Regions from separate parts of the Microbulbifer sp. ALW1 genome, predicted to be linked through region 2. Evidence: predicted binding sites of a transcription regulator. Region 2 holds the regulator's gene; the other holds the start of a gene.
The links. Region 2 encodes sigma-54, which starts transcription at its own class of promoters, with help from an activator protein. Its sites were predicted from a motif close to TGGCACANNNNTTGCNNT; they were not measured.
Positions count from the first base shown of each region.

Region 1: glnA (glutamate--ammonia ligase) is a predicted target of sigma-54. The motif match lies at 11,790-11,807, and genes of this name have one in related genera.

Region 1 is NZ_CP047569.1:867,932-883,299, reverse strand. Features, by position in the region: gene GRX76_RS03590 (phosphoenolpyruvate carboxykinase) at 1-608, shown strand, start outside; gene GRX76_RS03585 (DUF4381 family protein) at 841-1,521, shown strand; gene GRX76_RS03580 (D-Ala-D-Ala carboxypeptidase family metallohydrolase) at 1,550-2,281, shown strand; gene GRX76_RS03575 (AI-2E family transporter) at 2,387-3,547, shown strand; gene GRX76_RS03570 (DUF3833 domain-containing protein) at 3,718-4,257, shown strand; gene GRX76_RS03565 (hypothetical protein) at 4,284-5,099, opposite strand; gene GRX76_RS03560 (hypothetical protein) at 5,135-5,923, opposite strand; gene GRX76_RS03555 (zinc ribbon domain-containing protein YjdM) at 6,009-6,344, opposite strand; gene glnG (nitrogen regulation protein NR(I)) at 6,510-7,928, opposite strand; gene glnL (nitrogen regulation protein NR(II)) at 8,030-9,112, opposite strand; gene GRX76_RS03540 (DUF4124 domain-containing protein) at 9,438-10,154, opposite strand; gene glnA (glutamate--ammonia ligase) at 10,319-11,725, opposite strand; gene thiI (tRNA uracil 4-sulfurtransferase ThiI) at 12,153-13,634, shown strand; gene GRX76_RS03525 (VOC family protein) at 13,804-14,187, shown strand; gene GRX76_RS03520 (hypothetical protein) at 14,326-15,368, shown strand, end outside.
Region 2 is NZ_CP047569.1:1,916,030-1,931,397, reverse strand. Features, by position in the region: gene sat (sulfate adenylyltransferase) at 1-361, opposite strand, end outside; gene GRX76_RS07870 (S1C family serine protease) at 559-1,716, shown strand; gene hisD (histidinol dehydrogenase) at 1,774-3,093, opposite strand; gene hisG (ATP phosphoribosyltransferase) at 3,189-3,815, opposite strand; gene murA (UDP-N-acetylglucosamine 1-carboxyvinyltransferase) at 3,929-5,191, opposite strand; gene GRX76_RS07850 (BolA family protein) at 5,240-5,473, opposite strand; gene GRX76_RS07845 (phospholipid-binding protein MlaC) at 5,675-6,331, opposite strand; gene GRX76_RS07840 (KpsF/GutQ family sugar-phosphate isomerase) at 6,981-7,952, shown strand; gene GRX76_RS07835 (HAD family hydrolase) at 8,085-8,603, shown strand; gene lptC (LPS export ABC transporter periplasmic protein LptC) at 8,696-9,259, shown strand; gene lptA (lipopolysaccharide transport periplasmic protein LptA) at 9,246-9,815, shown strand; gene lptB (LPS export ABC transporter ATP-binding protein) at 9,895-10,620, shown strand; gene GRX76_RS07815 (RNA polymerase factor sigma-54) at 10,853-12,328, shown strand; gene hpf (ribosome hibernation-promoting factor, HPF/YfiA family) at 12,497-12,790, shown strand; gene ptsN (PTS IIA-like nitrogen regulatory protein PtsN) at 12,865-13,326, shown strand; gene rapZ (RNase adapter RapZ) at 13,435-14,298, shown strand; gene GRX76_RS07795 (HPr family phosphocarrier protein) at 14,315-14,584, shown strand; gene mgtE (magnesium transporter) at 14,650-15,368, shown strand, end outside.

The DNA of each region.
Region 1 (15,368 bases), 1.0 Mb from region 2:
ACGTGGAAATGCGCCAGCTGGAGAACCGTGCCGGCGAGCCGAAGAACGTGATCTTCCTGACCTGCGACGTTACCGGTGTACTGCCTCCGGTTTCCATCCTGTCCAAGGAAGCCGCGGCTTACCACTTCCTGTCCGGTTACACCGCCCGTGTGGGTTCCACCGAGCTGGGCGCAGAAGCGGGTATTCACCCGACCTTCTCCACCTGCTTCGGTGCGCCCTTCATGCCGCGCGCCCCGCGCGAATACGCCGACCTGCTGATGAAGCGCATCGAGGACTTCGACTCGAAAGTGTACCTGGTCAACACCGGCTGGACCGGTGGTTCTGGCGAGCAGGGCAAACGTTTCCCGATCCCGGTGACCCGCGCGGTGATCGCGGCGATCCAGAGTGGTGCTTTGGAAAGTGCCGAGACCGAACACCTGGAAGCCATGAACCTGGACATCCCGGTAGCGGTCGAAGGTGTGGACAAGTCCTACCTGAACCCACGCAACGCCTGGGCCGACGCCAGCGCTTACGATGCAGCGGCGAAAAAGCTCGCAGGCCTGTTCGCGGAAAACATCGAGAAGTTCTCTGTCTCTGACGAGATCAAAGCCGCAGGCCCTCAGGCCTGACGGATTTCTTGCTTCCGGCAAGAAACTCGAACCGAGAACGAAAAGGCGGCCCACCCGGGCCGCCTTTTTTTGTGCCCGCCATACCCTGGCCACAGCGCGCCGAAACCAGCCAGCTGACACCAGACAGCTATAGTCATTAGAGTGCCTGTTTTCCCCCTGACGCGATCAGCAGTACCCGGGGAAAACGGAGCGCGGAATTCAGCAAACCAACCCAGGTAACCAGGCTGTAGGCATGCCGGCGGGCAACCCCATTTCCAAGGCGAAGCGCCACTTCAATCACCTGCCCCCGAATCAGCAGGCCAACTGGTGGGTGTTGGTGGGCGTGGTGCTGCTATTGCTGTTGCTACTGCTGGGGCTGTGGCTCTACCTGCAGTACAAAGCGGCAGAAAAGCCCTACTACGAACTCAAGGGCTACCGCGTGGCCACTCACGCCAGCCTTAACCAGTTTCTGCGCCAGGGCAACCACCGGCGCGAGTTCGGACAGCTGGCGCGCTTTCTCAAGGAGGCCGGGGTAGCGGGCACCACCGAGCCGGAAAACCTGCTGCGGCAAGGCTCAGACTGGCTGGATCTCAAGGAGCCGCCCTTTGCCATTCCACCGCAGGCTGTGTGGGCCAACATGGTGCCCACCCTGAAGCTGATCCGCGATGAACTGGAACCGACCATTGGCCCGGTGGATATTGTCTCCGCCTTCCGCACCGACCAGTACAACCGCAAGGCCGGGGGATCCAGCAAAAGCAAGCACAAGACCTTTTGCGGTGTGGACCTGGTACCGAGATCCAATATCAGCCGCAAGGAGCTGGTGGAGGAATTGCGCAACCTGCATGCGCGCCTCGGCCCCGACAGCCATATGGGGCTCGGGATCTACAGCGGTGTGCGGTTTCACGTCGATACCTGTGGTTTTCGCCGCTGGTAAACAGCAAGCAGTCAGGCAGTAGTCAGCGATGGATATCAAAGAGACCCCGGATCACGAGTTTATCGACATCCATATTGAGCGCCGCCGCGTTATCTGGATCGTCGCCCTGGTTCTGATCAGCCTCCTTGCGCTGGTGGTGCTGACGGTGGAAAAAACCCGCGAGCTGGCCGAGCGCGTGGTCAGCCCGGTGGAATTTATTCCGGAGCCGCCGCCCCTGCCCAAAGCCCCGGACCTGCCGCTGATTTTCAAGATCAAGGGCTACTCCGCCGCCTCTTCCAGCGCTTTTGACAAGTTCCTCGATAGCGGCAACAACCGCGAGCAATTCGACGAGCTCAAGCAGTTCCTGGAGGTCAACAATGTCGGCGATGTGGTCCCGATTTTTGAATTGATGCGCCAGGGCACCGACTGGCAGGAAATCGGCGAACAGCCATTTGCGATCCCTCCCCGGAAAGACTGGAAAACCATGGTCGCAACCCTGCGGGTAATACGCGATCACATCATTCCCGAGCTGGGTCAGGTGACCGTACTCTCCGGCTGGCGCACCCCGGGCTACAACGCCAAAGCCGGCGGCGCCCGCTCCAGTAAACACCTGCACTTTTGCGGTGTGGACCTGATTCCGGAAGCCGACTTCACCCGCGGCGAGTTACTACCCAAATTGCGCAAAATCCACCAGCGTTACGGGCGCAAGCGCAATATCGGCCTCGGCATTTACAGCGGGGTACGTTTCCACATAGATACCTGCGGTTTCCGGCGCTGGTAACCACCGGTCTATCTGGGTACATTAGCTGCACCTGATACGGGCATAAAGTTCGGTTAAACCCGAATAAAATTCCCACCCGTATAAAACCCATAAAAGCTAGCAAGGATGTTCCCGGTGCAGGAAAGACTGGAAAGACGCTCGTTTATTTTTACTCTGCTGCTGGTCACTGTGGCCTTCGGCCTGTTGCTACAACCCTTCTTTACCGCCATCTTCTGGGCCTGCGCCGTCGCGCTGATATTCCATCCGCTGTACCGCTACCTGCTGAACCGCTTTCCCAAGTGGCGCAATCTTACCGCGCTACTGACCCTGGTACTGTGCATCGTCGTGGTGGTGATTCCAGTTTTGCTGGTGGCCAGCTCCTTTATCAGCGAAGTGGCGAACCTGTATCAAAAAGTGCAGTCCGGTGAGATCAACCTGGGCGCCAAGGTAGAACAGGTGCGCGCCGCATTCCCCGGGATTAACGCCGCACTTGAGCGTATCGGGATGGACTTCGACGGCCTGAAGGAGCGCCTGCTGGGCGGCCTGATGACCGCCGGCAGTCTGATTGCCAAAAATGCCCTGGCGCTGGGCCAGAACACCCTGAACTTTTTTGTCAGCCTCGGTCTGATGCTGTATCTGACCTTCTTCCTAATCCGCGATGGCAACGCGCTGGTGGCACTGCTGATCCGCGCCCTGCCTCTGGGTGACGAGCGCGAAAAGCTGTTACTGGCAAAGTTCGCCGAAGTCACCCGCGCCACCATCAAGGGCAACCTGGTAGTCGCCGTTACCCAGGGCACCCTGGGCGGTTTGATTTTCTGGGTACTGGGATTGCCCGCGCCGCTGCTGTGGGGTGTGGTGATGACGGTACTGTCACTGCTGCCCGCAGTGGGCGCGGCGATTATCTGGTTTCCCGCGGGTCTCTACCTCTACGCCACCGGGGACTCGGTAAAGGCCACGGTGCTGATGATTTACGGTGTGGCGGTGATCAGTCTGGTGGACAATATCCTGCGCCCGATCCTGGTCGGCCGGGATACCAAACTCCCGGACTATATCGTGCTGTTTTCCACTGTCGGCGGTTTGCTGATGTTCGGCATCAGCGGATTTGCCATAGGGCCACTGCTGGCCGCGCTGTTTATGGCGTTCTGGGAAATTTTTATGCGCGAGTTTATCGCCGAGGGAGAACCTTTGATCCCACCACCGCAAGAATCGCCGCTCGATGAGTTGGAGGGCCTGGAAGCTCCGGAACGTATGAAAGGCGCCAAGGCGCCAACATCCAGCAGCAACTGACAACCCCGGCTTTCTGGCAACATTTCCTTCAATGGCCTCCCTGGCCCGCTGTCACAGCGGGCCATTTCATCCCAATCAACCCACAACTAATTTCTCCCCTGACTCATCCGATAGCGCGCTGCTTCCGTAGGATATTGCTCAGTGCACTTACAGGCTCGAGAGTCGCGGCCATGAACAAGCTTTTCTCCTTATTACTAGTAACCGCAGTCATCTGTACTGGTTGCAGCGGCCCCAGCATCGAAAATTATGCGGACAAATCACCGAGATTCGTGGCGGAAGAGTTTTTCTCTGGCCCGATGAAGGCCTATGGCGTGGTGAAAGACCGCAGTGGCAAGGTCACAAGAAAGTTCATCGCGGAACTGGACGGAAGCTGGGAAGATGGACGCGGTTTATTGCGCGAAAAATTCGAGTTCGACGACGGAGAAATCCAATATCGAAACTGGCAGCTGGTACCCGCCTCACAGAAGGATATTTCGCCCCGCCAGTATGTCGCCACGGCAGGCGACGTGGTTGGCAACTCGACCATGTCGGTGGCCGGCAATGCCGTGTTCATGCGATATGTACTGGAAGTTCCATACAAAGGCCGAACCATAAATGTGAACGTGGATGACCAGATGTTTCTGATCGCGCCGAATATTCTGCTGGCAGAATCAAAATTGACCAAATGGGGATTTAATGTGGGTGAAATTCAGCTCACCATCATTAAGTAAGCCAGGCCATCAAGTAATACAGAGTCTCACGGCGCTGGCGAGCGTATTTTTTGTCGCTCAGCCTCCTCGAGAATCAGGCCCATTTCGGCCATCGGCGTCTGGTCCACAATAATCACCCCCTCCGTGGCACGGTCCAGGTCCGCAATCAGTAAAATCACCGTGGCAAACGTCAGTCCCAAGGTAACCGCCAGCTGGCCCGAACCGCCCTTGCTCACCCCAAATTGAAACCCGATCGCCAGCATCGCCAGGCCGGTAAGAAAATACAGCGCTATCCAGATAGGCCCGGGAATCCGGTATTCCAGCCCGATTACAATGCGCGAATTGTGTGAGTTGATGATAGCGGTCACCGGCTCCACAAACTGGCGCAGGTAGCCCGGCTCGTAGTCCTGGACCACATGCTGCTGCACCATCGCCCACAACTGATCCTGGATGGCGACACTCTTGGCCAGCCCCTCCGGGGTAATTTCATCTTTGCGTGGATGGAAAAAACGCAGCTCCGCATAATCCAGCAACAAAAGCTGCGCTTTGCGCGCCGCTGCGGGTTCGAGAAAGTCGGCGTGCAGGTAGGCGGTGTGAATGGCATTGACCTCATCCAACAGGAGGGCCTTGCGCTTGTCGTAACGCGCCGCGGTCATGTTGAACGTAAACGCCAGTAGAAAGGCCAATAACCCCAGAGTTGCGGTTACCGCACTGCCAATGGAAGGCTCCTTTTCCGAGCCCAGCAGACGCATATAACGACGCCCCAGCAGCAGGCCAAAACCCATGGTGGCAATCACCATGATCACGGTAAAAAAATACACCGCTGCCAGTGGAATCGAGTGGAAAAAATCGTCTGCAAACATCAGCCGCTCCCTGGCCCGTTTCTCGACACCCTCACCTAATCTGAGGCGCGCAGTTTCTCTGCCAGTGCCTGCATGGGTCCCTGGTCCACCAGCAGCAGTCCTTCATTGGCGCGATCCAAATCCGCGATCATCAGAATCACCAGTGCAAATGCCAGCGACATACTCAAGGCCACCGGAATCGAGCCCCTGGCATTGAGGCCCAGCTGCACACCAATACCAAATACCGCGAGGGCAGTGATCGTATAGAGCGCCATCCAGATTGGCGTGGGAATTTGGTACTCGGCACCGACCTGAAGCCGCATGGTGTGCAGGTCTATGACCTGGTTCAATGGCTCGTAAAACGCCTTGAGACGCAGCTCACTGTCATTATCCTGCAACCCCTGCTCGACCAGTTGCCACAGTGCACTGTGGATTTCATCACTGCGCGCCATAGCCACCCGGAAGTCTTCAGCGGTAATCGTGGCCGGATCGTGACTGCGCAATGTCGCATACTCGACCAGCAATGCATGCGCCTGCTGCCGGGCTTTTTCCTGCAAAAAGTCCGCGCGTAAGAAAGTGGTACCTATCGCGTTCACCTCCTCTAACAGCAGCGCTTTGCGATGTGCGAAGCGCTCGGCGGTCATATTGAAGGTTAACGCGAGCATAAACGCCAGCAGCCCGAGGGTGGCCGCTACCGCACTGCCCAGAGAGGCATCATCACCCCTGCTGTGGTGGCGCCGCATGTATCGACCAATGAGATAACCAAATGCCAGCGCCAGCAGCACCAACAGGATCGCGCTCAGGTAAACACCCAGTAGGGAAATGCCATTAAAGATCTTGAACATCCGCGCTCGAATCTTGCTGCGAAAACGAAAATCACCTTCCAGTCTGGATCATTGACGCAACTTCCGCCTCTCGAGCGCGGCACAATCAGGCTTTCTTTACAAATTCCGACTTCAATTTCATCGGACCGATGCCGTCGATCTTGCAGTCGATGTCGTGATCGCCTTCCACCAGGCGAATATTCTTGACCTTGGTACCCACCTTCACCACCAGCGAGGAGCCTTTCACTTTCAGGTCCTTGATCACCGTCACCGTATCGCCATCGGCCAGCGGATTGCCGTTGGCATCCTTGATGTTCAAGCCCTCGTCTTCTGCCGATTCTCCGGCAGTCCATTCGTTGCCGCACTCGGGGCATACGAACAGATCGCGGTCTTCATAGGTGTAGGCGGACTGGCACTTGGGGCAATTTGGAAGTTCACTCATGGGACTTTCTCGGATAACGGTCACAGATATTAGTTATTACGGGGAATACTGGCAGTAAAGCAGAAGCGGACACTACGCCGACGTGCCAGTTGCCGAATGTGCGCGCACTATAACGAAAACGGGCACCCGAAGGTGCCCGTTTTCAACATTCCTTGACGACGGGTATCAATCCTCGCCGCCATTCATCCCCAGCTCCTTGAGCTTGCGGGTCAGGGTATTGCGCCCCCAACCCAGCAATTCGGCGGCGTCGCGTTTGCGGCCGGCGGTGTGCTTGAGCGCAATTTCGATGAGCGCGCGCTCGAACGCGGGTACCGCTTCACTGAGAATTTCCCGCTGGCCGGTGGCCAGCGCCTGGTCCGCCCACAGGCGCAGGGCGCGCTGCCAGTCCTGGGGTGCTTCGCTGGTCGCGCTCTGCTGGTGCAGTTCCGGCGGCAGGTCGTCGATATGCACTTCACGCCCCGAGCCCATGACCGTGATCCAGCGACAGGTATTTTCCAGCTGGCGCACGTTGCCGGGCCAGTCGAGGCCAGAGAGGTATTCCTCGGATTCTTTCAGCAGGATTTTGGGTTCGACCCCGAGGTCCTTGGCGGCACTGTTGAAGAAGTGGCGCACCAGGCGGGGGATGTCTTCGCGGCGATCGGCGAGGCGGGGGATGTGAATGCGGATAACGTTGAGGCGGTGGAAAAGGTCTTCGCGGAATTTGTGTTCTTCGACCAGGCGCTCCAGATCCTGGTGGGTTGCAGCGATGATACGCACGTCGACTTTTACCGGGGTGTGGCCACCGACCCGATAAAACTCCCCGTCTGCCAGCACCCTCAGCAGACGGGTCTGCGTCTCTGCGGGCATATCCCCGATTTCATCCAGAAACAGGGTGCCGCCATTGGCCTGCTCAAAGCGGCCGGCGCGCTGGCTGCTGGCACCGGTGAAAGCCCCTTTCTCGTGGCCGAACAGCTCCGACTCCATCAGATCCTTGGGGATCGCCGCCATATTCAGGGCGATAAACGGCTGGTTTTTGCGCGGGCTGTGGTTGTGCAGCGCCTGCGCCACCAGTTCCTTACCAGTACCGGATTCACCGTTGATCAGCACGGTGATATTGGAGTGGGAGAGGCGGCCGATCGCGCGGAAAACTTCCTGCATTGCCGGCGCTTCGCCGATGATTTCCTTGTTGCCGGTGCCGTTTTCAATCACCACCGGCTCTTCCGGCTGCTGCTCATTGGCGTGGGCCAGGGCACGGCGGGTAACCGCTACCGCCTCGTCCACATCAAAGGGTTTTGGCAGATATTCAAATGCACCGCCCTGGTAGGCCGCTACCGCACTGTCGAGGTCCGAGTGCGCGGTCATGATGATGATCGGCAGTGCCGGGCGTTCCGCCTGAAAGCGCTGCAGCAGCTTGAAGCCGTCGGAACCCGGCATGCGGATATCGCTGATCACCACATCTGGTGATTCGCTGTAAAAATCGTCGAGGGCGCGATCGCCATTTTCGTAGCAGGTGGTATCTATCCCGGCGCGGGAAAGTGCACGCTCCAGCACCCAGCGGATGGAGCGGTCGTCATCAATGATCCAAACGCGATTGTTCATAATAATTGTCCGGCTCTGCGATTACTTTTTAATAGTTTTGTTGAATATTCTTGGTTCTCTTCCCTGCCTTGGCTTCCTGTCGTTGACCGTCCCAATGGTGCAACTTTTTAATCCGTTGCCAGTGGCAAATAAATCTGAAACTCCGTCTGCCCGGGTTCACTTTCACACTTAATCAGCCCGCGGTGCTGATTGATGATGTGCTGGGAAATGGAAAGCCCCAGCCCCGAACCCTCGGCGCGCCCGGAAATCATCGGGTAAAAAATTCGCTCGCGAATCTCTTCCGGAATTCCCGGGCCGTTGTCGACAATATCGATACGGCACACCAGTGCGCAGTGACGGCGACCGATGGTGAACTGGCGCTGGACCCGGGTGCGGATGGTCAGATCGCCTTCGGCGAGGCCGATATTCTCCCCAATGGCCTGCATGGCATTGCGGGCAATATTCAGCACGGCCTGAATCAGCTGCTCGCTGTCTGCCGGAATATCCGGAATCGAGGGGTCGTAATCGCGCTTGATCACCAGCGCGCCGTCGCACTCGGCCTCGATCAGCTGTGCCACCCGCTCGGTAATGGTGTGTACATTTACCGGCTGTAATTTCACCGGCTTGCGCGGCCCCAGCATGCGGTCCACCAGGTTGCGCAGGCGATCCGCCTCTTCGATGATGATCTGGGTGTACTCCGCCAGATCCTCTCCCTCGGGCTGCTCCAGCTCTTTCAACTCTCTTTGCAGCAACTGTGCCGCACCGCGAATACCGCCCAGGGGATTTTTCACTTCGTGGGCCATACCGCGCACCAGGTTGCGGGTGGTTTCCTGGGCGGAAATCAATGCGTCTTCGCGGGCGATGCGCAACAGGCGGTCCATGGACTGCACTTCCAGCAACAACAGTCCCAGTTCTGTCAGCGGCGTGACCGAGTAATCGACAGTGCATTCTTCCAGGTTGTGCAGGAACCACAGTGCGCGGCGTACGGTGTACTTCTCGCCACTGGCCAGGGCCCCGCGCAGCGCCTGCTCGGCGGAACGGGACTCGCGCACCACCTCCTCCAGCGGCAGGCCGATGGAGCGGGCACTGGACGCAGCCACCAGATCTTCCGCGGCGGAATTCAGGTAACAGAGCGACAGGTTTTCATCCAGCACCAATACAGCAGACGTCAGGTTGTCCAGCAGCAGGCGTAACTGGCGGTCATTGAGCATTGAGGCTTCCGAGGTTGAGCGTTCCAATTCTGTTCACATCTCCGGTTCGCCTATTGGCGGTGCAAAAAGCAAACCAAAATGGCGCAGAAAACCGGGCAATTACGAAGTTTTCACCGGCAGCGGCGGCGAAGGCCACAGGCATGCGCACCATTATGGTGCGCAGAGCAAAAAATAGCCAGAGTTAGGATTCACAAGAGGGCGCCGGGTCAATTCTGGGGCAGGGGCTGGAGCAGACGTAGAAGCAGGAGCGGCGAAAAAGAGACGATGGGGAAAGCGCCGGCCGGGGCGCTGGGCCCCGGCGAGCAGGTGGCCACGCAGGCCAGGCTCAGCGCGGCTGGGGTTTCGGTGGCTTGGCCACGCCCGGTGCCTGGGGCATTTGCGGCATCTGTGGCGCCTGTTCCGCGGGGAAGTCCGGCAGCTGGCCTCCGGGGCGCTTTACAAAGATCTGGATCGCCTGCGACTGCGCCAGGGGCTGGCCGCTGGCGCTGAGCAACACGGCCTGCACCGTGTGGGTACCGCGCTCCAGTGCGGAAATATCCAGGCTGCTACCGGAGGAAGTACCGGACCAGCGCTGACCATCGATCACCGCAAAGAACTGATAACCATCCCTGGGCATTGGATTCACCGCCACCTGCAGCACGATAAAACGCTGTCCGGGGGGGATGGTGGCGCCATTTGCCGGGCTGAGGATGGTGATGTTGGCCGGTCCCTGCTCGTATTCCCTGCGATCTTCCTCGTCATAGCCGCCGCCCTCGATCTCCCGCGGCGACAGCTTGCGCGTGGGCATGGGCAGTGGCGGCGCTATGGGCTGAACATTGGTGGGGCCTATCTGAATTTTCTCGGCCTTCTGGCCCGCCGGCGGGCTGTCACTGAAGGTCACCTTGCCGTCCGGGCCGACAATTTTGTAGACGCTGTTGCCGGAGGACTGTTTCGCGCCTTTAGCGTCAGAATCGTCGGCCTTTTCCTGCTGCGCCATCAGCGGCAGCGCGATCAGCAGCGCCAGCAGTGAACAGAGCGCTGACAGCGAAATCCGTTTGTTCATGGGCTTTCCCGCCTCTTTCTCGCGTTTATTTAAGGCTAGTGTACTCCGACACGCCCGACCGGCATAAAAAAAGCCCACACCGTGAAGGTGTAGGCTTTCTCGTCATCTTTGCACCGTTCTCACCAGAACAAATCCGGCGGCGGCACGCTGATGATACCTGCTACTTAGCAGGAGTAGTACAGTTCAAACTCAACCGGGTGAGTGGTCATGTTGACACGTTGTACTTCTTCGCGCTTCAGGGAGATGAAGGCGTCGATGGCGTCGTCGGTGAATACGCCACCTTCGGTCAGGAAGGCGCGGTCCTGATCCAGTGCGTCCAGGGCCTGTTCCAGGCTGGAGGCAACGGTCGGGTACTCGGCCAGCTCTTCCGCCGGCAGGTCGTACAGGTCTTTGTCTGCAGGGTCGCCAGGGTGGATCTTGTTCTTCACGCCGTCGAGGCCAGCCATCAGCAGCGCTGCGAAGGCCAGGTAAGGGTTGGCGGTCGGATCCGGGAAGCGGGTCTCGACGCGCTTGCCTTTCGGGCTCGCCACGAACGGGATGCGGATGGATGCGGAGCGGTTGCGCGCAGAGTAGGCCAGGATTACCGGCGCCTCGAAGCCCGGCACCAGACGCTTGTAGGAGTTGGTGGACGGGTTACAGATGGCATTCAGGGCGCGCGCGTGCTTGATGATACCGCCGATGTAGAACAGGGCAGTTTCAGACAGGCCAGCGTAGGCGTCACCGGCGAACTGGTTTACACCGTCTTTGCTGAAGGAGTGGTGCACGTGCATACCGGAACCGTTGTCACCTACCAGCGGCTTCGGCATGAAGGTGGCGGTTTTGCCGTAAGCGTGCGCTACGTTGTGTACCGCGTACTTCAGGATCTGAACTTCGTCCGCTTTTTTGGTCAGGGTGTTGGCACCAACGCCGATTTCACACTGGCCAGCGGTGCCCACTTCGTGGTGGTGCACTTCGATTTCCAGGCCCATGGCTTCCATGGCGGAACACATGGCGGCGCGGATGTCGTGCAGGGAATCGACCGGCGGAACCGGGAAGTAGCCGCCTTTCACGCCCGGGCGGTGGCCCATGTTGCCATCGGTGTAGCTGGCGCCGGAAGACCAGGCCGCTTCTTCAGAATTGATTTTGTAGAAGGCGCCGCCCATTTCGGCACCCCAGGTGATGTCGTCGAATACGAAGAACTCGGGCTCCGGACCCATCAGCACGGTGTCACCCAGGCCGGTGGACTTCAGGTATTCCTCGGCGCGCAGCGCGATGGAACGCGGGTCGCGCTCGTAGCCCTGGCCGGTGATCGGGTCAACGATGTTACAGCGAATGATGACAGTCGCTTCATCGGTGAAGGGGTCCAGGAAAGAAGTTTCGTCGTCCGGCATCAGAATCATGTCGGATTCGTTGATGCCCTTCCAACCAGCGATGGAAGAACCATCGAACATTTTGCCTTCTTCGAAGAACTCGCCGCCAACTTCCTTAGACGGAATGGAAACGTGTTGTTCCTTACCTTTGGTATCGGTGAAGCGCAGGTCTACCCATTTTGCTTCGCTCTCTTTGATGAGTCCGAGCGTTTTCGCTGACATTGCAGTCCTCCAAGAATGAAAATTTATGTATCGCGCCAATTCGCTTTATCTTGTGGCAACAGACAAAGCAAGGAGTGTGCCAAATTGGGGCAAACTGGCCGCTAATTGAATCCGATGCGCGGAACAGGCCGCCAGAGGCGAAAAAAACCAAACGCGAAGCCTGATTCAGCACCATTGCTGGCAACGCAGGCCCACGCTAGTCCCAAAAATGGTGCTCCCAAACCCCATTTTGCACCATTATTGGGCTTGCCAGTCACGCAAAGCACCACTTTGGTGCTGACGTATCAGGCGCGCCGCCGACCTCACAAGCAAATTGCCGGCGGCGAGTTTATAATTCGCCACCTTTGCAATCTTCTCGTCCAACGAAGCACGATTGACCAGACCCAGCAACCCCAAACACCCCTAACCGCGGTATCCGGCACCTTCTATGCACTTCGTCGTCAAATTTTTCCCAGAGATCACCATCAAAAGCAATCCGGTGCGCAAGCGCATGTCGCGCCAGCTCGCGGACAACCTGCGCAAACTGATGCGCCAGTTAGACGACCGTATCCAGGTGCGTAAAGACTGGGAAAAAATTGATGTCACCTTCGATGAAGCACACGCGCCAGACGCAGTATCCCATCTTTCCGAGCGAATAGAAGAGGTATTGGCGCACACTCCCGGTATTGCCAACTTTGCCCGGGTGCAGCAGTTCCCGCTGGGTGATCTGGACGACATTTACCAGAAGACCCTCGCCATCTGGGGCCCGCAACTGGCCGGCAAAACCTTCTGTGTACGGGTAAAGCGTACCGGCAAGCACGATTTCCAGTCCCTGGATGTGGAACAGTACGTCGGCGGCGGCCTGAATCAGAACACCGACGCTGCCGGGGTAAAACTGAAAAATCCGGAGATCACCGTCAAGCTGGAAATCCGCCACGACAAACTGAATGTGATCGAGCAGCTGCACCAGGGCCTCGGCGGTTTCCCGCTGGGCACCCAGGACCCGGTGCTGTCGCTGGTCTCCGGCGGCTTCGACTCCACCGTGGCCAGTTACCTGACCATGAAGCGCGGTATCCGCACCCACTTCCTGTTCTTCAACCTGGGCGGCCGCCAGCACGAGCTGGGGGTAAAAGAAGTCGCCTTTTATTTGTGGGACAAGTACGGCGCGTCGCACCGGGTGCGTTTTGTCACTGTGCCATTTGATGAAGTGGTCGCGGAGATTCTTGAGCAGGTCGACGACTCCTACATGGGGGTCACCCTGAAGCGCATGATGCTGCGCGCGGCCTCCGCCATCGCCAAGGAGCTGGAAGTGGATGCCGTGGTCACCGGTGAGGCCATCGCCCAGGTCTCCAGCCAGACGCTGAAAAACCTGGCGGTAATCGACAGCGTGACCGATACCCTGGTGCTGCGCCCGCTGATCGCTTCGGACAAAACCGACATCATCCGCACCGCCCGCGCCATCGGCACCGAAGATTTTGCGGCGAACATGCCGGAGTACTGCGGGGTGATCTCGGTAAAACCCACCACCCGCGCGAAAATGGAAAAAGTCGTACACGAGGAAACCCGCTTCGACTTCACCGTACTCGATCGCGCTATCGGCAACCGGGTGATCCAGAATATCGACGAAGTAATGCAGGACCTGGGGGAGGACACCCCGCCGGTGAATATCGTGGCCGAGCCGGGCGAAGCCATCGTCATCGACATTCGCCACCCCACGGAAGAAGAGGTGAACCCGCTGGAGCTGGACAACGCTACAGTGGAAACCATCCCCTTCTACCGTTTGAGCACCGCCTTCCAGAAACTGGATAAAGACAAGCAGTACCTGCTGTACTGCGCGCGCGGGGTGATGAGCCAGCTGCACGCGTCGCATTTGCTGGACGAGGGCTACCGGAATGTCGGTGTGTACCGCCCGGTAAAGCCCAAGCACTAAACGCCCCTGAACCAAGGTTAAATCGCACGTCCAAAAGCCCCGGTCGCAGCCGGGGCTTTTCTTTCAGGGACGACGAAACCGCAAATGTTGCTGGACACTTTCGTCTAGTAACCGGCACCGGATACCGGTGTACACTGGTCCCCCACTTCCATACTCAGAAGGAATCACGATGTTCAGCCACATCATGCTCGGTGCCAACGACATTCAGGAATCCAAGGCATTTTACGATGCGATTCTCGGCGTACTGGGCCACAAGCCCGGCGTCATCGATGCCAAAGGCCGCTGCTTCTATTTTACCGACAGCGGCGTTTTTGCCCTCACCAAACCCATCGATGGAGAGGCGGCGAGTTGCGGTAACGGCAGCACCATCGGTTTTTCTGTCGCGAGCCCGGAGCAGGCCGACCTGTGGCATGCCACCGGCGTTGCCAATGGCGGCAGCACCTGTGAAGAACCACCGGGGGTACGCGAGGGCGGTGGCATGAAGCTGTACCTGGCTTACCTGCGCGATCCATCCGGCAACAAGATCTGCGCGCTGCGCCGTATGGAAGCCTGATCGCAAGGCTCTCAGCCATACAGGTGTAAGTCACTGACACATCATAAAAAGCCCGGCCAGCTCGCCGGGCTTTTTTTGTGCCTGCGGCAACCCGCTATGCTGAGGACTGGTTAGCTTGTGTTCTGAACAGGGGAAAGCATGCAGCGCAAACCCGCCATCAATCACCGCGGCAACCCACGGGCGCTTGTGCGGGCAACCTGCACGCCACTGGCATCGATCTTCGGCAGCGGCTTTCTGGTTATGGTACCCATTCTCGCCGGAGCAGTTGGAACCTATGCCGTATTGGCCATGGCGCTGGTATGCGCGCTGGCGTTTTGTGTGGGTAGTGTTATCCGCTTCAACATTCGCCACGCGGAACCCGCGCTCGCGGCAAGCCCCAAGGAATCCACCCTGGCGTTTGAGCGCAGCTCAGACCTCGCGCTGGTCATGGCCTATGTGATCTCGGTCTGTCTCTACCTGCATATCCTCTCCGCGTTTGTACTTGGCAGCCTGCATCTGGATACCGGGGTCAACGAGGATGCTCTCACCACCGCCGTCATCGTATTTATCACAGTGATCGGAGTGACCCGGGGGCTGAAAAGCCTTGCGGCACTGGAGGGAATCGCGCTGGCGGTCACCCTGGTGATTATCGTGCTGTTGATCGGCGGCTTCGCGCTCTACGACCTGCACGCCTGGCGGTCGCCGGCGGGGCTGACGCTTTTCCATCCCAAACCCCACAGCCTGTGGGAAATACTCACCATTGTTGCCGGCACCCTGATCGTGGTGCAGGGGTTCGAGACCACCCGCTATCTGGGGGACAGCTTCCAGGCCGACACCCGTATTCGCGCGTCGCGCTGGTCACAGCTTATTTCCACCGGCGTCTACCTCGTATTTATTGCGGTGGCACTGCCGCTGGTGCATACCTTGAACGGCAAGTACGGCGACAACAGCCTGATTCATCTCGCCGCCGCAGCCTCTTCCGTACTGGTGGCACCGCTGGTCATTGCCGCGGCCATGAGCCAGTTCTCCGCTGCGGTGGCGGATACCCTCGCGGCCACCGGCAATCTCGAGGAAGTGACCCATCACCAGCTCAAACTGCGCTTCGCCACACTGCTGGTCGGCGCTGGTGCCATCGCACTGACCTGGTCCGCGGACACCCTCGAAATAGTGGCGCTGGCTTCGCGGGCATTTGCCTTTTACTA
Region 2 (15,368 bases):
CATCCACGTCCATGATCGCCAGCACCGGGTTGCCCTCTACATTGGGGTCGCGCAGCGCAATGCGTTTCACTCCGGCGATGGCCGAAGTGTCTTCCACCATGTTTACCACCGGCACCGGCCAGAACAGGCCATCCGCGGTGCGCAGGGTTTCCGCAACACTCAGGGTGTCTGCCAGGTTCATGTAGCCGTGCAGTGGGTTGAAGTAACCCGCCCCCAGCATCACGGCATTGGCTGCCGCGGCGGAACTGACCACGATGGACGGCAGGGACTCCGCCTCGTGCATCAGCTGATGATGACGCTCACTGTCGTAAACAAAGCGGGGCTGCAGCTCGACACTGCCGTGCGGGCGAACCAGAGACATAGACACTCCTGGGATATATGGGCAAAAATTGAACAGGTTCAACGAAATTTTTTGAGCGCCACATTATACGGATTACCACGCCAGCACCAAGTAGCCTGAGCGTATCTCCGACTGCCGGAATAGAACACTTAGCGAGCACTTTAGAACCGAAAAGCACATAAAAAGGCGTATAATGGCCACAAACCAAGGAGCTGTCGGTGTCACCACAACGATTTCTACAAGACTGGGCCATCCCGGCCGCCATTGGCCTGCTGGTAGCCGCAGCACTGTTACTCGCCTTTCCGCACCTGCGCACTCAGGATCAATCCGCTCCTGCAGCCGGTGACGCCCAGGGACCAATCTCCTACGCCAGTGCTGTCAACCTGGCGGGCCCTGCCGTCGTCAACATTTTCACTCGCAAAAAAGTTTCCCAACAGCGCTCCCCGTACGCCAATCACCCGCTGGCCAATCACCCCCTGTACCGCCACTGGTTTGACAAAATGAACCAGCTTCAGCAGGAGCGCATGGCGGCCAATCTGGGATCCGGGGTTATCGTCAATGAAGAAGGCTATGTACTGACTAACTACCACGTGATCGCCGCTGCGGAAGAAATTGCCATCGTGCTGTCGGACGGTCGCGAGGCCCAGGCCAGGATCGTGGGCTCCGATTCAGACTTCGACCTCGCGGTCCTGAAAATCGACCTCGACAATCTGACCGCTATCGCTGTTGGGGAACCAGACAAGACACAGGTGGGGGATGTAGTACTGGCGATCGGCAACCCCTTCGGTGTCGGGCAAACAGTCACCCAGGGAATCATCAGCGCTACCGGCCGCGACCTCAGTAATACGGGGACCGGCAGCTATCTATTGAACTTCCTGCAAACCGATGCCGCCGTTAACCCAGGCAACTCTGGCGGTGCCTTGGTCGATGCGCGCGGTAAATTACTGGGGATAAATACTTCAATCCTGAACCAGAGCGGCTCGGTCGGCGGTATCAGCTTTGCGATTCCCGCCAATATCGCCCTCAAAATCATGCAGGACATTATTGAATTTGGAAGAGTGGTTCCCGGCTGGCTGGGTATTGAGGCACAGACGCTGTCTCCGCAGCTTGCCCGCTCCTTCAACCTGGCCTCGACCAACGGTGTCATCATCACCGCCATCTACAACCAGGGGCCTGCCGATCAGGCCGGCTTGAAACCAGGGGATGTGATCACCCACATCAATGACGACCCGATCAACGACGGCAAGCATGGTATTGCAGCAATGGCCACGCTCAGACCTGGAGAAGTGGTAAGCATCATCTATGTGCGCAACGGTGAGATACGCACCACGCAAGCGACGGTATCCGAGCGGCCTCAATCCCGCAGCCGCAGCTAACAATCCAAGACACTAGGGCGCGAAGCGTGCGCTGGCGCCCCTAACCGATCAGCCTGTTCAGCTTTGTATTTCCTCAGCCAACCGATACTCCGCAGACCGGGCGTGCGCATCCAGCCCCTCGCCCTTGGCCAGAGTTGATGCAACGCGACCGAGGGTATCTGCCCCTTGCGGCGAACAGTAGATGATGGAGCTGCGCTTCTGGAAATCATAAACCCCCAGGGGCGACGAAAAGCGCGCTGTGCCGCTCGTGGGCAACACATGGTTGGGGCCCGCACAATAATCCCCCAGGGCTTCTGCGGTGTAACGCCCCAGGAAAATTGCACCTGCGTGACGGATCTGGGGTAGATATTGCTCCGGGTCATCCACCGAGACCTCCAAATGCTCGGGGGCTATTCGGTTGCCGATTTCTATCGCCTGGGCGATATCACTGACCAGGACTAATGCTCCGCGGTCGGCAATGGAGCGATTGGCAATTTCATTGCGGGGCAATTGCTGCAGCAGTTTCTGCAAAGACACCTCTACGGCGTCCAGGAAAGCGGCATCCGGGCACAACAGGATCGACTGTGCCTGCTCATCGTGCTCCGCCTGGGACAACAGATCCATGGCAATCCAGTCCGGATCGGTTTTTCCATCGCAAATCACCAGGATCTCGGAAGGCCCGGCAATCATGTCGATGGCGACCTGGCCAAACACCGCACGCTTGGCTGAAGCAACGAAAATATTTCCCGGTCCGACAATCTTGTCGACCCTGGCGATAGACTCAGTGCCATACGCCAAAGCCGCGACTGCCTGGGCGCCGCCAACGGTATACACCCGATCCACTCCGGCAATGGCCGCGGCGGCCAGCACCAGGTCATTGAGCTGGCCATCCGGGGCCGGCACCACCATCAAAACCTCATCCACTCCGGCCACTTTCGCCGGGATCGCATTCATCAGCACGGACGACGGATAGCTGGCTTTCCCCCCAGGCACGTAGATACCCACACGCTCCATCGGGGTAATCTGCTGTCCTAGGATGGTGCCATCGTCCTCCTGGTACTGCCAAGACGACTGCAGCTGATGTTCGTGATACGCACGCACGCGCTTGGCCGCAATTTCCAGCGCCATCCGCTTTTCCGCAGGAATCCGCTCCAGCGCGGACTGCAGGTCTGACTGCTGCAGGCAAAATTCCGCCGCCCCTTGCAGGTTTCGACGATCAAAGCGATTGGTGTACTCGACCAGTGCCGCATCACCCCGCGCCTTCACCTGCGCCAGAATTTCTGCCACCACGGTTTCGACCTGATGATCCGCCACCGACTCCCAGGCCAGCAGACGATCGAGGCTCTCGGAAAACTCCGGGCTGCCGGCGTCCAGCCGGCGGATGGAAAAATCACTCATAACACTTATTTCGAAATGTAGTCGCTCGAATTGCAACGAAGCCGGGGCATTCGTCGCAGCTGCCCTGTAATCGTGACTAGCGCGGCTTTATACCTTTACGCCTTTACGGCCTGAGCCAGCTGCTCAATCAGCGCATTGATCGGGCCGTATTTCATTTTCATGGAGGCCTTGTTCACGATCAGGCGGCTGCTGATATCGGCAATTTTCTCACGAGCTTCGAGGCCGTTTGCCTTGAGGGTATTGCCGGTATCCACGATATCCACGATCTCGTCCGCGAGATCCATCAGCGGTGCCAGCTCCATTGCGCCGTACAACTTGATGATATCTGCTTGGCGCCCCTGAGCGGCGTAATAGCGTTTGGCCGACTGCACAAATTTTGTGGCCACCTTGATACGGCCGCTGGGCAGGGCTGCACCCTTAATACCCGCTGTCATCAACTGACAGCGGGCAATGTTCAGATCCAGGGGCTCGTAAATATTGCTGTCATCATGCTCCAGCAGGTTATCTTTGCCAGCCACCCCCATATCGGCGGCCCCATGCTGTACGTAGGTGGGCACGTCCGAACCGCGCAGGATCAGCAAGCGCACATTTTCCTGATTGGTTGCAAAAATAAGCTTGCGGCTCTGGGTAATATCTTCCAGCGGCTCGAGACCGGCAGCAGCCAGCAGCGGCAGCGTTTCCTTGAGAATACGCCCCTTGGTCAGGGCAATAGTGATCTGCATAGCGATTATATTTATCTGAAAGGCCCGCCTACAGCGGGCAGGAAAGCAGTGCCAGCCCCTTTATCCCCCGGACCTGGCACCCCTTGGATTCGCTGATTATAAAGCGGCGGCCATCAGCCGGGAACACGGCGAATATTCGCACCCAGCTGCTGCAACTTCTCCTCAATGCACTCGTAACCACGGTCGATATGGTAGATCCGATCCACGATAGTCGTGCCCTCTGCCACCATACCCGCAATCACCAGGCCAGCAGAGGCGCGCAGGTCAGATGCCATCACTGGCGCGCCCTTCAACTTTTCCACACCGGTGACGATGGCGGTATTCCCTTCGAGTACAATATTCGCGCCCATGCGATTCAGCTCATGGGCTTGAATCAGGCGGTTCTCGAAAATCGTTTCCACCACCGCACTTTTGCCCTCAGCCACCGCGTTGACCGCCATGAACTGGGACTGCATATCCGTCGGAAATGCCGGATAAGGCGCCGTGCGGAAGCTCACCGCTTTAGGGCGATTGCCCTTCATGTCCAGCTCAATCCAGTCGGGACCTATCCCGATATGGGCACCAGCCTCTTCGAACTTCACCAGTACCGCATCCAGGATATCCGCGCGGGTGTGGGTCAAACGGACCTTGCCCCTAGCTGCAGCCGCCGCGGCCAGAAAGGTGCCGGTTTCGATACGGTCCGGCATCACCGGGTAGGTACAGGGAGACAGACGCGGCACGCCGTGCACGCGGATGGTGTCGGTGCCCGCACCCTCGATCTGGGCACCCATGGCGATCAGGAAATCGGCCAGGTCCACAATCTCCGGCTCCCGCGCAGCGTTGTGCAGCACGGAAGTGCCATCGGCGAGCGCCGCAGCCATCAGCAGGTTTTCAGTGCCGCCTACGGTCACCTTTTCCATCACGATATTGGCACCCTTGAGGCGACCATTGCTCCGCGCGCGAATAAAGCCCTCATCGATGGTGATCTCCGCCCCCATGGCCTCCAGGCCCTTGAGGTGGATATCCACCGGGCGACTGCCGATGGCGCAGCCTCCGGGGAAGGACACATTGGCCACCCCGTGGCGAGCCAATAGCGGCCCCAGCACCAGAATCGATGCGCGCATGGTTTTCACCAGCTCATAGGGAGCGGTCAATTCATTCACCGAACGGGGGTCTATTTCAACGCCCAGCTTTTCGTCGATGGTGATATCGGCTCCCATGCAGCGCAACAGAGTGATCATGGTGGTGATATCGTTGAGGTGCGGCAGGTTCTGAATCTGCACTGGACCATCTGCCAGCAGTGCAGCCGCCAGGATTGGCAGTGCCGAGTTCTTGGCTCCGGAGATTTTCAGGGTTCCGGAAACGGGGCTTCCCCCTTCGATAATCAGCTTATCCATTCGAACTGCTTTCCCTTTGCGAAGCAGTAACTCCCGATAACACAGGAATCACTGACCGGCCTCTTCTGGTGTCAGGGTTTTCATCTGCACGGCGTGCAGTGAGCCATCGGCAATCTTGTCGGCCAGTGCGCCATAGACCAACTGCTGCTTTTTCAAGCGACTGAGGCCAGCGAAAGCTTCACTGATCACGGTCAGCTGCAGGTGACTACCTTCAAAGGCGACCTCAACCTGGCTATCGGGAATTTGCCCTTCAATCAGGGACTTGATTTGATCTGGTTGCATAGGTGGGACTTAGAATCGGAGTTAAAACAGCGCGCAAGTGTACTGGAATACAGTATCCCGCGCAGCCCGAGCCGCTACGGCAGCCCCGGCCAAGACACCGGATGCGACACGCGGGTCCGGTGTCGCATCCATCGTGGGTACTTACAAGAGTGCCTACAAGGGTGCTTACATGAGCACTTAAACAGGCACTTATACCGGCGCTTAGCGCGCGTCGTCGGCGACGTTGTCCGCCGCCGACCAGTTGGCAATCACTTTATCGATGTCACCGCCATTGGCCTGCATCGCCTGGGAGAACTGCCCACGGAACGTCTTTCCGAGATTGACCCCGTTTAGGATGACGTTGATCAGCTTCCACTGACCACTGCGATTGCGCACCAGGGTGTAAGAGACCTTGGTCAACCCTTCCTGGCTGCGGACTTCCTGCAGCACATTCACACGATTACTGCTGGGCGCAGTACCCGGGTTTACAACCTTTACATCCATAGTGCCAAAGGTCGCCACACCACGGGCAAAAGTGGCAACAAGGTCACGGCGGAAAGTGCTGGCAAACTTCGCTCTTTGCGCAGGCGTTGCCTGTTTGGCATAGCTGCCCATGACACCGCGAGCGATGAAATCAAAGTCCACCACCGGGGCAAGTACTCGGTCGATGGCCGCGTAATAGCGCTGCGGACTGGAGTTGACATGTTGCCCCTCTGCGCGAATGACGCCGAGCAATTCGCCTGAGACACGCTCAATCGTTGTATATGGATTTTCAGCTGCGGCAGCAAAAGGTGCCAAGCAGCACAGCAGAATGGCGGAAAACAGCACTTTGGCCTTGCACGCCATTCTATCTTGGATGGTCATAGTGAGTGCACTCACAGAATATCTCCCATTGGCAATTCGTCCCTTTGGATGCACACAACACCAAAAAGTGTCATGGCGACGCCAAAAAATCACGCTGGCGGCGATGGAGAGGCGTAATGTCCACTCAGCCCGACTCCGCAGCTGACAATAGCGGCGGCAAACTATACCATTGCGCCGCATCTAACAAGCGGCACTGGGTCACTTTCCCACTGCCACCGAGTGCGCCCCGGCACGACTGCATCACCGGGGAAGCAAGAGACTACCGGGCACCCGACAATGCCGGGAGGCAGCGACAAACTCCCAGCTCAGTGAACCAATAGACCGAAACCCTGTCCGTCATTGAACAACCAGGGTTTAGCAATCTGGGCGCCTACACATATATAGACGTAAAACGCTTGCGCAGCAGTCGCCCGAGTGGACCAACGGCCGCTGCGACGAACTGGCACCAGCGAACACTGCCGGCTAATTACTGCCTGCTATTAGTGAAAGGTTAGCACGTCAGATCGCCTCACAAGGGACCGCGCCCCGGGAAAGGGAAACCACAATATAGCGTTGGGCAATACCCGCAGGGCAGCCACATGAAATATGGCTTCTCTACACTGAACGGGATGACACAGGCAGCCGCCCGCAACTACCACCCAGCAGAATCCACGCGAGAGATGTAATGGGAAAAGATCGGATCATTCAGGCCGGACGCCGCACCATAGCAATGGAAACTGCCGCAGTAGCGGCACTGGAAGCGCGTATCGGTGAAGACTTTCACAAGGCCTGCGAGCTGATGCTCGCCTGTCGCGGGCGTGTGATCGTCTCCGGCATGGGCAAATCCGGACACATCGGCCGTAAAATTGCCGCCACCCTCGCCAGCACAGGCACCCCCAGTTTCTTCGTGCACCCCGGCGAGGCCAGTCACGGCGACCTGGGCATGATCACCCGACAGGATCTGGTCGTCGCCATATCGAATTCAGGTACATCGGCAGAAGTACTCACTTTGCTGCCGCTGTTGAAGCGCCTGGGAATCCCCATGATCAGCATGACCGGCAAGCCGGACTCCCCGCTCGCCCAGTCTGCGGATGTCAACCTCGATATCGCGGTAGAGACAGAGGCCTGCCCGCTGAACCTGGCGCCGACATCCTCTACCACCGTTACCCTCGTCATGGGGGATGCCCTGGCGGTTGCACTGCTGGAAGCCCGCGGCTTCACCGCCGAGGATTTCGCCTTTTCACACCCGGGCGGCGCCCTCGGCCGGCAATTACTGCTCAAGGTCGAAGATGTAATGCACGCGGGCGATGAACTGCCCCAGGTGGCACCGGAAACGCACCTTTCCCAGGCCCTGCTGGAAATGACCAGCAAAGGTTTTGGTATGACCACCGTGGTGGACGGCAAGGGTCAGCTGCTGGGCGTATTTACCGATGGCGACCTGCGCCGGGTAATCGACCAGAAATTTGAACTTAATAGCGCCACCATGGAACAGGTCATGAGCCGCCGCCCGAAGACGGTCAGCGCCCAGACCCTGGCCGCGGAAGCCCTGCGTATTATGGAAGACAACAAGATCACCGCGCTGGTGGTCGAAGACCCTGAGCACCACCCGATTGGGCTGCTGCATATGCACGATATACTGCGCGCCGGCGTTATCTGACCCGCAGCCCTGTCATCGCAGCCCAAATAAAGGGCACACGACAGGCAGATTGATAGAGCGATAAAAGGCTTAACCTTGAACCAGCAAAACGAAACACAGCAAACCGCTGCACAGTACGCGACCGAGGAAGAAATTCACCACAAGCTTTCCCGGGTACGCCACCTGATTCTCGATGTGGATGGCGTACTCACCGATGGCCGCCTGTATTTCGACAACCACGGCAACGAACTGAAAACCTTCCACACCCTGGATGGCCACGGTATCAAGATGCTGCAGCAATCCGGTGTCGCCGTCGCCATCATTACCGGGCGCCGCAGTTCCCTGGTGGAAAAGCGCGCTCACGACTTGGGAATTACCCGGCTGATTCAAGGGCGCGAAGACAAGTTCAGAGCCTTTCAGGAGCTGTTTGCCAACGAGGCTTTCGACCTGGAACAGATCGCTTACGTAGGCGACGACTACCCTGACCTGCAGCTGATGACGCGGGTCGGCTGCCCCATCGCCGTCCCCAACGCCGCGCAGCCAGTACTGGACAGGGCCCTGTTTGTCACCCAGCGCAGCGGTGGTGCGGGCGCCGTAAGGGAAGTCTGTGACCGCATCATGCAGGCTCAGGGCACTTTCGACGCCGCCCTGGCACCCTACCTGGCCAATTGAACCCGGCCGGCGGAAGCGAAAGTCATCGACATCAAAAACAGCGGGCAACTGTCAGGCCCGTCAGCAGAATATTGAAAGGAAAGCGATAGCTCATGCGCACCTGGTTACCACTGGTCATAGTGGTCGCACTTGTTTCCCTGGGGCTCTGGTTTGCAGAGAGCCCGCCCAAGCAGCTGCTCGGCAAACGGCCGACGCAGCAGGACCACAACAAAGCGGCCGACCTGATCATCCGCGACGCCCGCACCCGCCACTTCAATGTCGAGGGGACCCTGGCTTACGAAGTGGACGCCGAGCGCATCACCTTTTTCCAGTTTGCGCGCCGGGACAGAGCCGACCTTACGGAGCCAAGGATGATGTTTTATCAGGGGGAAAGCTCCAAGTGGCGTACTGAGTCTCGCTCCGGTGTCGCCTATGACAACGGGCAGAAAGTAGTGCTGGAAGGCGACGTTTCCATCAAGGAACTGCCACAGCCCGGCATCACCCTACGCACCCCCAAGATCGTGATAAAGCCGCGAGAAGAATTCGCCGAGACGGACAAAGTTGTTACCATTACCGACGGCCCTAATCGCACTACCGGCAAAGGCCTGCGTGCCGATCTCAAACAAGACACGGTAGAAATTCTGTCTGATGTGGAAAGCAGCTATGAAACCCGTTGATTTGTCCCGCACCTTGCTGCTTCGCAGCGCCTTTCACAGCGCCTTTCGCGGCCTGTGTACAGCCGCACTGTCGTCTGTGTTATTGCTCGCCGCCAATGCCCAGGCGCTGCCAAATGATCGCGAGCAACCGGTCAAGGTCTCGGCTGACAACCTGGAAGCCAATCGCAGCAAGAACCTCTCCGTATACAGTGGCAATGTGGTCATCTCCCAAGGGTCGCTACAGATACGCGCCGACCGGGTGGAAGTACACGGTAACGCCCAGGGGGAGATCAACAAGGTGGTAGCCACCGGCAAGCCGGCGCACTTCCAGCAGCAAGTAGAAGAAAGCACCACCCCGGTAAAAGCCCGCGCCCAACGGATCGAATTCCTGGTTGGGAGCGATGCACTGCAGCTCACCGGCGAAGCCTTCGTGGATCGCGACGGCAACACCCTGTCTGCCGAACGCATCGACTACGACCTCAACAGCGAACAGATGACGGCCCAGGGCCAGTCGGAGAAGAAACGGGTGGAAATGATCTGGAAACCGGAAGGTAAAACTTCGGACAACAGCCAGTAACGCCACAACCAGCAAGCCCCGCGACAGCAAACATCAGCAAGACGAGGCGGTTGCATCCGCCCAGATACCGGAATTCACTATGCCGACGCTCAAAGCGTTACATCTCGCCAAGCAGTACAAAAAACGCAAAGTCGTCCAGGATGTCTCCGTGAGCGTATCCAGTGGCCAGGTAGTTGGCCTCCTGGGACCCAATGGCGCCGGTAAAACCACCTGTTTCTACATGATCGCCGGCCTGGTGCAGGCAGACGACGGCCAGGTGATGATCGACAGTGAAGACATCACCGGGCTGTCCATGCACGGCCGCGCCCGCAAAGGTATTGGCTACCTACCTCAGGAAGCCTCCGTATTCCGCCGCCTGTCGGTGCAAGACAACATTCTCGCCATCCTGGAAACACGCAAGGACCTCAATCGCAGCCAGCGCAAAGAGCACTTGGAATCCCTGCTCGAAGAATTCCATATCACGCACATCCGCGAGAGCCTCGGCATGGCGCTGTCCGGCGGCGAACGCCGCCGGGTTGAGATTGCCCGAGCCCTGGCCACTAACCCCGCCTTTGTGCTGCTGGATGAACCCTTTGCTGGGGTAGACCCCATCTCCGTCAACGACATCAAACAGATCATCCGTCATCTGCGGGATCGCGGTATCGGCGTGCTCATCACCGACCACAATGTGCGCGAGACCCTGGATATCTGTGAAACCGCCTACATCGTCAGTGAGGGCCATATCATCGCCTCAGGCAACCCCAAAGACGTGGCCGAAAACAAGCAGGTGAAAGACGTCTATCTGGGACACGAATTCACCATCTGAGCACCATCACGTGTATTTATCAGCTTTTCTCACTCTTCGGCTGATACCCATCACAATTTCGTAAAGAGTGACCGAAGGGACGAAATTTTTCGGCACGCTTATTGCTTAACGTGCCTCTTGAGTTCCGTTTTGCCCCGGGGTAGTCTGCAGGAAATGAGCTTTCCGCCGCCGCTTCAAGCATCAAATTTGTCGCAGTGGCCCAACGCCAGATTTTTCTGCCGGCAAACTCCCTATGAAGCAGTCACTCCAGTTAAAACTCGGCACTCAGCTGACCATGACGCCACAGTTGCAACAGGCTATTCGCTTGCTGCAACTGTCGACGCTGGACCTGCAACAGGAAATCCAGTCCGCCCTGGATAGCAATCCGCTGCTGGAGTCCGATTTCGAAGAGCACGCCGGTGAAGCCCCCCAGGAACAGAACACCCCCGCCACCTCCGAGCGCCAGGAGCGCGAAGCCGCCAACGCCGACAGCGTCCGCGAAGCGCAGGCCGAGGCCGGTGTGGACGGCGACTGGAACGGGGAAATTCCCGACGACCTGCCCGTCGACACCCGCTGGGACGACATTTACACCAACAGCAGCTACAGCGGCGGCGACGCAGAAGAGTATGCGCTGGAGCAACGCAACGCGGTCTCGGAGAGCCTGCAGGATCACCTGCTGTGGCAACTTAACCTCACTCCCCTGACCGATGGCGACAAGCTGATCGGCGAAGCCCTGATCGACGCCATTGCCCCCAACGGTTTTCTGGATGCCGACCTGGACGAGCTGGCCGCAGCGCTGGACGTGGAAACCGATGAAGTTCTGGCAGTACTGAAAACCATCCAGCATCTGGAACCGGTCGGATGTGGCGCACGGGACCTGCGCGAGAGCCTGCTGTTGCAATTGCGCCAACTCCCCGAGCAGACGCCCTGGCTGGCCCAGGCGCAGGCGATTGTCGGCCAACACCTGGACTTGCTGGGCAAGCGGGACTTCCGCCAGCTCAGCCGCCGCACCCGCCTCAGCGAGACACAGCTGGGCGAGGTGATGCGCCTGATCCAGACGCTCACGCCTTACCCGGGTGAAGCCTTCGGCGGCGAAGAGCCGCAATACGTGGTGCCGGATGTGATCGTCAGCCGCCGGGAACAGCGCTGGGTGGTGGAACTGAACCCGGAAACCACCCCCAAACTGCGTATCAACGACACATACGCGGCGCTGATCAAGCGCGCGGACAACTCCAATGAAAATAACTACCTGCGCGACAATCTGCAGGAGGCACGCTGGTTCCTGAAAAGCCTGCAGAGCCGCCATGAAACCCTGCTGAAGGTCGCCAGCTGTATCGTGGAGAAACAGCGGGGGTTTTTCGAGCAGGGCCCGGAAGCCATGAAACCCATGGTGCTGGCAAATATTGCCGAAACCATCGGCATGCACGAATCCACCATTTCCCGGGTCACCACGCAAAAATACATGCTTACGCCGCGCGGTGTGTTCGAACTCAAGTATTTCTTCTCCAGCCATGTGAGCACCGACTCCGGCGAGGACGCCTCCTCCACCGCCATTCGCGCTCTGATTCGCAAGCTGGTGGATGCGGAGCAGCCACGCAAGCCACTGTCGGACAACAAGATCACCCAGGAGCTGGATGCCCAGGGCATCAAGGTGGCCCGCCGCACCGTAGCCAAATACCGCGAATCCATGGGAATCCCCTCCTCCAGCGAGCGAAAGCGACTGGTCTAACCAGTCCAGTCACCAACTGGTGGCGCCACACCCCTCTCCCGGTCAGTTTCTGGACAACCAATGGCCAGACATTGAGTGTATCCTTCCATTCTGGCGCACTTCCTAGTAGGGTTGCCGCCCTGTGCGGGGGTGCCACCGGATTGTGTTGTACCCTTTGAGGAGATTTCCATGCAGATCAATATCAGTGGCCACCATGTAGACGTTACTCCGGCCATTCGCGATTACTGCCTGACCAAACTGGACAAGCTCTCCCGCCACAATGACCTGATCACCAACGCCCAGGTCACTCTGTCCGTCGACAAACTTATCCAGAAAGCCGAGGCGCGGGTTCACGTGAACGGCAACAAGGATATTTTTGCGGATTCGGAATCTGAGGACATGTACGCAGCGATCGACTCGCTGTCCGACAAACTCGACCGGCAGCTGCTGAAACACAAAGAAAAGTTACGCAGTCACCGGTAGTTTTCACTAGCCGTTAGACAACTGGCAACTTGCGGGCTCACGCCCGGCAGGTTGCGCCAGATCATTAGTAAGTTATGACACTGGAAGCATTACTCTCTCCCCGCCTAAGCCTTTGCCACCTGGCGGGGAGCAGCAAAAAAAAGCTGCTGCTCAATATCGCCCAGGCGATCTCAGAAGAATACCCCGATCTGGATTCCGACACCGTCTTCAACCAGTTGGTTGCCCGGGAGCGCCTGGGCTCCACCGGCATCGGTGAAGGCGTGGCCATTCCCCACTGTCGCCTGCCCGGCTGCGAGCGCCCGATTGGCGTCCTCTGCACCACATCGCCAGCAGTCGACTTCGATGCTATCGACCGCCAGCCCGTAGACCTGCTGTTTGCCCTGCTGGTACCGGAAGACTCCGACCAGGAACACCTGGACACCCTGGCCGAGATCGCCGCCCTGTTCAGCGATAGCCGTGTGCGCGAAAAACTGCGTGAGGCCACCACCAGCGACGACCTCTACGCGCTGGCCATCAACAGCGCTGCCGCGGCATAATAACGCCACTCGACCCGGACTAAGGTCCTGGCATTCGACCATCGTTGCCCCGGCAGCCGCATCGCGCGGTCTCATGCAGTGAATTCAAAAGCAAGGAGCGCTTGTTCTATGCGACTGGTAATCATCAGCGGCCGCTCAGGCTCTGGAAAGAGTTCCGCCCTGCAGTTGCTGGAGGATGTCGGTTTCAACTGTATCGACAACCTCCCCGCCAGCCTGCTCCCTGAGCTGGTTCGCCGGGTGTCGGAACAGCCCCAGGAAAACACCCAGTTGGCCCTCGGTATCGATGCCCGCAATCTGTGGCACGATGTGCGCCAGGCACCCAAGGTGATTGAAGATCTGCGGGAAAGCGGCATCGATTGCGATGTCATCTACCTGGACGCCCGCTCACCGATACTGGTACAGCGCTTCAGTGAAACCCGCCGCAAGCACCCCCTCAGCGACAGCCGTACCCACCTGCTGGAAGCCCTGAACCACGAGAAAGAACTGCTCGCGCCGCTGTCGGCCATGGCCGACCTGGTGATCGACACCAGCAGCCTCAGCCTGCACCAGTTGCGCGACCAGGTGAAATCCCGCGTGGTGGGCAAAGACTCCCCGGGTATGGCAATACTCTTCCAGTCCTTTGGCTTCAAGCACGGGGTACCGGTGGATGCGGACCTGGTCTTCGACCTGCGCTGCCTGCCCAATCCCTACTGGGTCGCCGAGCTGCGCAACAAGACCGGCATGGATCCGGAAGTGGCCGAATTCCTGCGCTCACACCAGGAAACCGAAGATATGCAGCGGGACATCACCGCCTTCCTCGAGCGCTGGCTGCCGTCCTACCAGCAGAGTAACCGCAGCTATACCTCCGTCTCTATCGGCTGCACCGGTGGCCGCCACCGTTCCGTGTACATGGTGGAGCAGCTGGCCAAACACTTTTCCAGCGAATTCAAAAACATCCAGATACGCCACCGCGAACAGCAGAAACACGCCTGACAAACAGAACAGTCCCATGCAGAAAAGCCGAATCACCATCATCAACAAACTGGGCCTGCACGCCCGTGCCGCCAGCAAGTTTGCCCAGACCAGCGCACGCTTTTCTTCCGAAGTAAAAGTGCATTGCCAGGGCAAAGCGGTGGATGGCAAAAGTGTGATGGCGCTGATGCTGCTGGCCGCGGGCAAAGGTATAGAACTGGAACTGGAAGTGTGCGGTCGCGATGAGGATGCCGCGCACGAGGCGATTTGCGCACTGATCAATGACCGTTTCGGGGAAGGTGAATAACCGCTCCCGACCGCTGCCCGCTATAATGCCCGCACTTTAACGCCAGCCAGACAGCAGGAATCTCTGTGCCCAATCCCGTCACTGCCGACATCAAGTTCAGCGCCCAGAATCAGCTCGGTGAGCTGTTTGCGGCACTGGACAGCGGCACCGGGCGCGAAGTGCAGCGGATGCTGCATTCCCTGTCACCCCAGAGCATCGCCCAGCTATTGGAGAGCTCGCCGCCCCGTATTCGCCAGGTCCTGTGGAAACTGATCGACCGCGAAGTGGAAGGCGAAGTACTGCAGGAGCTGACCGACGAGGTACAGAGCCAGATCCTCGCCACCATGGACACCGAAGAAATGGTGGCCGTGATGGAAGGGCTGGATGCGGACGACGTTGCCGACATACTGCAGCAGCTGCCGGACCGGGTAATGGCAGAAGTGCTCTCGGCCATGAGCGAGAGCGACCGCCAGCGAGTAGAAAGTGTACTCGCCTACGACGAGGAAACCGCCGGCGGTCTAATGGATACGGACACCGTATCCGTGCGCCCTAACCTGACGCTCGACGTGGTCTTGCGCTACCTGCGCCGCCACGCGCAATTGCCAGAATCCACGGATAACCTGTTCGTGGTCAACCGCCAGGACAGGTTCATCGGCCTGCTGCCGCTGACCAAACTGCTGACCACCGATCCATCGGTGACGGTACGGGAAGTCATGCTCACCGATGCCGACCCTATTCCCGCGGATATGCCGGACCACGAGGTCGCACAGCTGTTTGCAAAATACGACTGGATCACCGCGCCGGT